DNA from 2 places in the Streptosporangium sp. NPDC050855 genome. Region 1 is predicted to be linked to the other one. Evidence: riboswitches for the same ligand, from Rfam matches in the RefSeq annotation. Region 1 holds a riboswitch; the other holds the start of a gene.
The links. Region 1 has a riboswitch for cyclic di-AMP ahead of ACIBCT_RS39225 (coiled-coil domain-containing protein). Riboswitches for the same ligand answer to the same signal wherever they lie in the genome.

Region 1 (4,188 bases):
GCTTCACCGCCAAGTCCGTGCGCCAGCAGGCCGAGAAGGAGACGATCGCCCGCACCGCCGCCGGGCTCGTCCGGCCCGCCACCGCCATCGCGCTCTCCGCGGGCACCACGACCTGGACGCTCGCCCACCACGTGGTCGACGTGCCCGAGCTGACCGTGATCACCAACTCGATCCGGATCGCCGACGTCTTCCACCGCTCCCCCAGGGCCGACCGCACGGTCGTGCTGACCGGCGGGGTCCGTACCCCCTCCGACGCGCTGGTCGGCCCGGTCGCGGTCGCGGCGGTCCGCGGCCTGCACGTCGACACCCTCTTTCTCGGCGTGCACGGGATGAGCGTCCGCGCCGGGTTCACCACGCCCAACCTGCTGGAGGCGGAGACCGACCGGGAACTGGTCGCCTCCGCCCGCCGCCTGGTGGTGACCGCCGACCACACCAAGTGGGGAACGGTCGGCATCAGCACGATCGCCGAGCTGTCCCAGGCGCACATCGTGATCACCGACTCCGGCCTGTCCGGCGAGGCACGCGAGGAGCTCGCCGCCTCGGTCGGCGAGCTGATCATCACAGAACCGCAGCAGGAGAGCGAGACCGCCACCCGATGAAACGCACCGCCACCCACCTGGCCGACGGCCGGGAGCTTTTCTATTTCGACCGGCGCGACGACGCGGACAGGGGTGCGGCCGACCTGCGCGACCTGCCGCCCCGGCCCGCCGCCTCCGAGCTGCGCTACGACCCGCTGACCGAGGAGTGGATCGCGGTGGCCGGCCACCGGCAGGGCCGTACCTTCCTGCCCCCGGCCAGTGAGTGCCCGCTCTGCCCGTCCGGTCCCGGCAACCTCACCGAGGTCCCCTCCCCCGACTACGACGTGGTGGTCTTCGAGAACCGCTTCCCCTCGTTCTCGGCCCAGCCGGGCGAGTACCCGCAGCCGGGCGGGCTGAGCGAGGTCCGGCCCGGGATCGGCCGCTGCGAGGTGGTGTGCTTCACCTCCGACCACGACTCCTCGTTCTCCCGCCTGTCGCCCGAGCAGGTCGAGCTGGTCATGGAGGCCTGGATCGACCGTACGGCCGAGCTGTCGTCCCTGCCGGGGGTGGAGCAGGTGTTCTGCTTCGAGAACCGGGGTTCGGAGATCGGCATCACCCTGGCCCACCCGCACGGGCAGATCTACGCCTACCCGTACGTGACCCCGCGCACCAGGCTGAACCTCGCGGCGGCCGGCCGCTACCGGGACCGCACCGGGGGCGACCTGTTCGCCGACGTCCTCGCCTCCGAGCGGGAGGCCGGGGTGCGGGTGGTGGCCTCCAACGAGCACTGGACGGCGTTCGTCCCGGCCGCCGCGCGCTGGCCGGTCGAGGTCCACCTCTACCCGCACCGGAGGGTCCCCGACCTGATCGGCCTGGAGTCGGCCGAGCGGGCGGCGTTCGGGCCGCTCTACACCGACGTGCTGCGCCGTCTCGACGGGCTCTTCGACATGCCGATGCCCTACATCGCGGCCTGGCACCAGGCACCGGTCAACACCGGCCGGGACCTGGCGTACGCGCACCTGGAGCTGTTCAGCATCCGCCGCGCGCCGAACAAGCTGAAGTACCTCGCGGGATCGGAATCGGCCATGGGGGCCTTCGTGAACGACGTGCTGCCCGAGGAGACAGCACATCTACTGCGCTCCATTGTCACGAGCTGATCACTGATAGGTCTCGTTTGAGGTCGCGTGACCTGGGGTTTACCACTACTATCCTTCCCACATCGGCTGTAGCAGCCGATATGCCTAATCCCAGGCGCCTCGCCCGGGAGCCGGGGAACCACCGCACCTGGGGTGAAACCACTTCGGTGGAAGGGCATCCTCCAGCCCGAACCCGTCAGCTAACCCGGTAGGCGGAAGGAGAGGAGAGTTCGTGGCGGCCTCGTCCCCCACGTTCCGTCGCCATGCCGCTCTGGTCCTCTGCGTGGGCTCGATCGCCGCGTTCACCCTCGGCGCTCCCACCGCGGGAAGCGCCGACCCCAAACCGACCGAGGCCGAGCTCCGCGCCGACCTGGTCAAGCTCAACAAGAGGATCGACGCGCTGATCGAGACCTACGCGGCCAAGCGCGAGTCCCTCAACAAGGCGGAGAAGGCCGAGGCCGTGGCCAAGCAGAACCTGCGCAGGGCCGAGGAGGTCTACGCCGAGAACGAGAAGCAGGTCGACTCCATCGTCCAGCTCCACTACCAGAGCAGCATCGGCGGCCTGCCCGCCCTGCTGTTCGCCGACGACATCGGCGGCGCGGCGGTGATGGAGCAGCTCACCGCCGAGCAGAGCGCCCACCTGCAGGGGTTCGCCCAGAGCGTGGAGCGCAGGAAGAGGTCGGCCGAGACCGCCGCCCGCCTCACCGACGACATCGCCGAGGAGGCCAAGGAGGTCCAGGAGCGGCGCGAGGAGGCCGAGGACCTGATCGAGGAGATCAAGGACAAGCTCGACAAGCTGGTCCCCACCGGTTCGGGCCGCCGCTCCGACGGAAGCTGGGCCCCACAGCTGCCCACCGGCGCCGACAACATCACCGACCGGACCCGGATCATGCGCGAGGCGATCAAGAGGCGCTTCGACCTGCCGTACTCGGTCGGCTGCTACCGGGCCGCGAACGACGGCGGCGAGCACCCGCTGGGCCGCGCCTGCGACTTCATGATGAGCACCGGCGGCACGATGCCCACGGCCGCCAACCTCAGGCTCGGTGACGAGATCTCCGCCTGGGCCATCAAGAACAAGGCCAGGCTCGGGGTGAAGTACGTGATCTGGCGCCAGCGCATCAACCACGGCTCCGGCTGGAGGGCCATGTCCAACCGCGGCGGCGTCACCGCCAACCACTTCGACCATCCGCACATCTCGATGTACTAGCGCTGCGACGGTCTGACCCGCGATTTCTCGGTCTACTGCCTCTCTCAGGGCACTTCGCCCGTCGCCCGTGCGTCTTCGACCGTCTGTTTCGTGCGGTCCTCCCCGGAGGCGCCGGGTGCGCGCAGCGCCCGCAGGGTGACCCCGGGGCCGGCGTGATAGCACATTCCGGCTCCGTAGGCCAGGTCCCGTCCGGGATGCTCGGCCCGGCGTGCGGGGGGTCGATCCGCCGAACGGCACATGGGAACCGACGGGGCCCGGCGGCAGGGTTGAGGCATGGCGGCACGGCACCCTTTCCGGGATCGCCGGAGCAGGCCTCACCCTCACACCTCAAGGAGCCGTTGACATGAGATCCGCAATGATCCGGGCAGGGGTCACCGCCGTCGCCCTTTCGCTGGCCACGGTCGCGACGATCGGTACATCGGCCTCGGCCGCGTCGCCCGCGACGAGCAAGGACCCCCGGTGGCACGTGTCCGGCACCGCGAAGATCCACTTCGAACCGGCGGCCGACGACGACATCACCTTCACCATCACCGCACGCGGCGTCTTCACGGAGGCCGAGGGCATCGTCAAGGTCGACCACTACCTCCCCGACGGCAACGGCGGGGGATTCGAGGCGGAGGTGGACTGCCTCGTGGCGGGCGGCCCGGTCGCGACGGTGACCGCCGTCATCACCACCTCCACCTCGTTCCCGGTCGGTACCCGGGTCGCGGTCAGCGTGTACGACGGCGGGACGGACAGGTCCGGTGGCGGTCGTGATCGGATCGGCTGGAACTGGTCGGTACCGACCGGCGCGGTGCAGCCCTGTACGGCTCCCGCGACGTTCGCCACCGTCGAGCGGGGCGGGTTCACCGTCGTCGGCAAGGGCTGGCCCACGCCTCCCGCGCAGACCGGCACGGGGAAGTAGCGCCACGGCCGGCTCGTCCGCATGCCGCGCGGGCGGCGTTCACCGAGCCGGTACCGCGGTACGGCCGGGTTCGGCGACCGGTGGTGAGCGGGTGGTCCTCACCTGCCCGGGCCGGCGAGCCGTCTCGGACCGTCAGTGTGTTCGCCTCCCCCGCGAGCTGGATCGAGTCCGACGCCCTCGCGCAGTGCCACCAGGTGGCCGCGCTCGACGGCATGACGCACATCGCCGCCATGCCGGACCTGCACCCCGGCAAGGGCGCCCCCATCGGGGCCGCCATGACCTCCACCGTGCTGTACCCGTTCCTGGTGGGCTCCGACATCGGCTGCGGCATCGCCGTGTTCCCCATCAGGCTGAGACGCGCCGTACCCGAGAGGCTCGCCGCCCGCTTCCCCGACCTCGATCGCGCGCTGGACCCCGAGCGGG
Region 2 (4,188 bases), on a different contig from region 1:
CGGAAAACCAAAACGCGCCCGGCGGCTCGGTGAGCCGCCAGGCGCGTCTGGGTCGAGGTGGGCGGCTTCCTCAGCCGGCTACTCGGGCGGTGATGTCGTCGCCGATCTCGCGGGTGGTCCGGCCGGTCCGGCCGGTCGGCCGCTCGGCCAGGTCGTCGGCGACGGCCCGCTCGACCCGGACGGCCTCGGAGTCCAGGCCCAGGTGGTCCAGGAGCATGGCGACCGACAGGATCGTGGCGGTCGGGTCGGCCTTGCCCTGGCCCGCGATGTCGGGGGCGCTGCCGTGGACCGGCTCGAACATGCTCGGCGCGGTGCGGTCGGGGTTGACGTTGCCGCTGGCCGCCAGGCCGATGCCACCGGCGATCGCCGCGCCGATGTCGGTGAGGATGTCACCGAAGAGGTTGTCGGTGACGATCACGTCGAAGCGCCGGGGCTGGCTGACGAAGAACATCGAGGCCGCGTCGACGTGGCAGTAGTCGGTCTGGACGTCCGGGTACTCCCGGCCGACCCTCTCGACGGTGCGGGCCCACAGGTCACCGGCGTAGGTGAGCACGTTGGTCTTGTGGACCAGGGTGAGCCTCCTGCGGGGACGCGACAGCGCCTTGTCGAAGGCGTAGCGCACCACGCGCTCGACGCCGAAGGCGGTGTTCAGCGACTCCTGGGTGGCGATCTCCTGCGGGGTGCCGTGACGCATGACGCCCCCGGCTCCGGCGTACGGGCCCTCGGTGCCCTCGCGGACGACGATCATGTCGATGTCCTCCGGCCGGACCCCGCCCAGCGGGGTCTCCACCCCGGGGAAGAGCTTGACCGGCCGCAGGTTCACGTAGTGGTCGAGCCGGAAGCGGAGCTTGAGCAGCAGGTCGCGCTCCAGCACGCCCGGGGGCACGCTGGGGTCGCCGACCGCCCCGAGCAGGATCGCGTCGTAGCCGCGCAGCTCCTCCAGGACGACGTCGGGCAGCGTCTCACCGGTCTCGTGGTAGCGCTTGGCGCCGAGATCGTAGGTGGTGGTCTCCACCTTCGTGCCGACCGCTTCGAGGACCTTCAGCCCTTCGGTGACGACCTCGACCCCGATCCCGTCCCCGGGGATGACCGCCAGGCGGATGTTACGCGAATCCATGGGGTCACCCTACCGGGCCGTCTCGGTGCTTGAACACCGGTCTCACGCCTCGGACGGAATTTCCCTCGGGTACATCTGATCGCTTTGCCCGTCTTTATCCTATGTTGACCGTTTCGCGAGGTTTCGTTATGGTCCTCACCGTTCACGTTGATGCCTAATTCGTACGGATCATCCCTTATCGATGCGTACGGAGCCGGGGAACCACTCTTTCCGGGATCGTCCCGGGCCCCGGGAACCCCGCTCCCGACCGGAGCGCGTTCCCGGCCGCCCGCGACGGGATCCCTCGGGGCGAATCGGCGCGCCCGCGCGCCGTAGGGCGGCCTCCACGCCCGAGCCCGACAGCTCACCCGGCAGGCCCTATGGAAGGAACGACCCTGTACGGCAAGATCTGTTCGCGCGTCGCGTCCGTCCTCGTCGCCGGGACCGCGGTGTTCGCGACCCCGGCCACCGCGCTGGCCGCCTCGCCCTTGCCCGCCCCCGCGCCTCCCGCGCTCGGCATGCCCGCCCTGAAGGGCGCCCTGCGGGCCGCGTCCCTGCGTCCCGCCTGGCAGAAGGCCCTGAGCTGGGCCATGTCCAAGCGCGGCACGCCGTACGCGTGGGGCGGCACCGGCCGCGGCGGCTTCGACTGCTCCGGGCTGATGCTCCGCGCCTATGGGGCCGCCGGGATCGCGCTGCCCCGCATCGCCTCCGAGCAGTACGAGGCGTTCTCCAGGAAGATCGCCTGGAAGGACCTCAGGCCCGGGGACCTGGTCTTCTTCCGGGGTCTCGGGCATGTCGGAATGATCACGAAGCCCGGGTACATGGTGCACGCCCCGCGGAGCGGGGACGTGGTCAAGGAGGAGCGGCTCGCCTCATGGCGGCACGCCTCCTTCGTCGGCGGGGTGCGCCCCGACCCCGAGGGGGTCGAACTGGCCGAGCGGATCGAGCACGCGACCGGATCCGCCGTCGGCGGGTGAGCCCCCGCGGCTCCGCCGCGAGCGTCGCGGAGCCGTCCGCCCCGGCCGGCCCGGCCCGGACCGGCGCACGGCCGTGATCGGGCAGGTGGCCGGCAGGTGGCCGGCAGGTGGCCGGCAGGGTCAGCGGGTGGGCGCGCCACCGTTGTCGCGGCGGTCCAGGGCGGTCTGGATCGCGTCGGCCGCCTCGTCCTCGTTCTCGTCCGGGCGGTTCCAGGAGTACATCTCGTACATGGTGAGTCTCGTTTCGGTCGCGGGTGAGCTGTGAAGGTGGCCGAGACTCCGGTCAGGACTCGGACCGGGCCCGATGCCTCGGTCCGGGTCACGGACCGGTGGGCGGAGGGCTCGGAGCCGGCGATCGCCACGGCACCGTGGCGGGCCGCCGGCCTGCCCTGTCAGGCCCCGCCGCGGCGGGTGCGGAGTGCGAGAACACCCGGCGCATCTCCATCAGGTTACCCGGTGACGAAAGGGTCGTCTCGCCCCGCGTACACACTTCTCACATGTCGAGACGGCGAGCGGGTGCCGGCCCGGTCCCGGACGGTCCGTCCGGGAGCGGGCCGCGGCGCGCCGCGGCCACCCACGAAGGGGACCCGGCGGACCGGGACGGTCAGTCGGTCAGGTCGACCGAACGGCCGCTGTCGGCGCCGATCTCCGCGCCGATCTGGTCGACCACGTCGGCCGGGATGGCGGTGTCGACGGTGAGCGCGATCAGGGCCTTGCCGCCCTTGACGTCCCGGGCCACCTGCATCGAGGCGATGTTGATCGAGTGGTCGCCCAGGATGCGGCCGACCACGCCGACGATGCCGGGACGGTCGGTGTAGGTGAAGAACGACAGGTGGTCGGTCGGCTCGATCTCCATCTGGTAGCCGTTGACCTCGACGATCTTCGTGATCTGCCTCGGCCCGGACAGGGTGCCGGAGACCGAGACCGCGCGGCCGTCGGCGAGCACGCCGCGGACCGTCACCACGTTGCGCCAGTCGGGGCTCTCCGAGCTGGTGATCAGCTCGACCGTGACACCGCGGTCCTTGGCCAGCAGCGGGGCGTTGACGTAGGTGACCGAGTCCTCGACCACGTCGGTGAAGACGCCCTTGAGGGCGGCCAGCTCCAGCACCCGGACGTCGTGGGAGGCGATCTCGCCGCGCACCTCGACGTCGAGCCTGGTGGCGACCTCACCGGCGAGCGCGGTGAACACCCGGCCGAGCTTCTCGGCCAGCGGCAGGCCCGGCTTGACGTCCTCGGCGACGGCGCCGCCCTGGACGTTGACCGCGTCCGGCACGAACTCCCCGGCCAGGGCGAGCTTCACGCTCCGCGCGACCTGGGTGCCGGCCTTCTCCTGGGCCTCGTGGGTCGAGGCGCCCAGGTGCGGGGTGACCACGACCTGGTCCAGCTCGAAGAGCGGGCTGTCGGTGACCGGCTCCTTGGGGAACACGTCGATGCCGGCGCCGGCGACGCGGCCCTCCTTGATCGCGGAGTAGAGGGCGTTCTCGTCGATGATCCCGCCTCGGGCGACGTTGATCAGGCGCACGTTCGGCTTGACCTGGTGCAGCTCCCGCTCTCCGATGAGGCCGATGGTCTCCTTGGACTTGGGCAGGTGCACGGTGATGAAGTCGGCCTCGCGCAGGGCCTCCTCCAGCGAGACCAGGCGGACGCCCATCTGCGCGGCGCGGGCCGGCTGCAGGTAGGGGTCGTAGGCGATCAGCTCGACGCCGAACGGCTGGAGGCGCTGCGCGACCAGCTGGCCGATCTTGCCGAGGCCGAGGATGGCGACGACCTTCTCGTCCAGCTCCACGCCGGTGTACTTCGAGCGCTTCCACTCGCCGCCCTTGAGCGCGGAGTGGGCCTGGGCGACGTTGCGGGCGGAGGCGAGGATCAGGGCCACGGTGTGCTCGGCGGCACTGGTGATGTTGGAGGTGGGCGCGTTGACGACCATGACGCCGGCCTTGGTGGCCGACTCCACGTCGACGTTGTCCAGGCCGACGCCGGCGCGGGCGACCACGCGGAGCCGGGGGGCGGCGGCGATCGCCTCGGCGTCCACCTGGGTGGCGCTGCGCACGATCAGGGCGTCCACGTCCGCGAGGGCGGGCAGGAACTGGGCGCGGTCGGCGCCGTCGGTGTGGC

Region 2: it holds a riboswitch for cyclic di-AMP, as region 1 does, so the genes downstream of both, ACIBCT_RS07170 (C40 family peptidase) here and ACIBCT_RS39225 (coiled-coil domain-containing protein) in region 1, are expected to answer to the same signal.

Annotation. Positions count from the first base shown of each region.
Region 1 covers NZ_JBITFY010000038.1:16,377-20,564, reverse strand. The annotation lists gene ACIBCT_RS39235 (DeoR/GlpR family DNA-binding transcription regulator) at 1-599, shown strand, start outside; gene galT (galactose-1-phosphate uridylyltransferase) at 596-1,675, shown strand; cyclic di-AMP (ydaO/yuaA leader) riboswitch at 1,747-1,883, shown strand; gene ACIBCT_RS39225 (coiled-coil domain-containing protein) at 1,887-2,861, shown strand; gene ACIBCT_RS39220 (hypothetical protein) at 3,205-3,765, shown strand; gene ACIBCT_RS39215 (RNA ligase RtcB family protein) at 3,846-4,188, shown strand, end outside.
Region 2 covers NZ_JBITFY010000002.1:439,726-443,913, forward strand. The annotation lists gene ACIBCT_RS07165 (3-isopropylmalate dehydrogenase) at 71-1,117, opposite strand; cyclic di-AMP (ydaO/yuaA leader) riboswitch at 1,259-1,489, shown strand; gene ACIBCT_RS07170 (C40 family peptidase) at 1,477-2,073, shown strand; gene serA (phosphoglycerate dehydrogenase) at 2,678-4,188, opposite strand, start outside.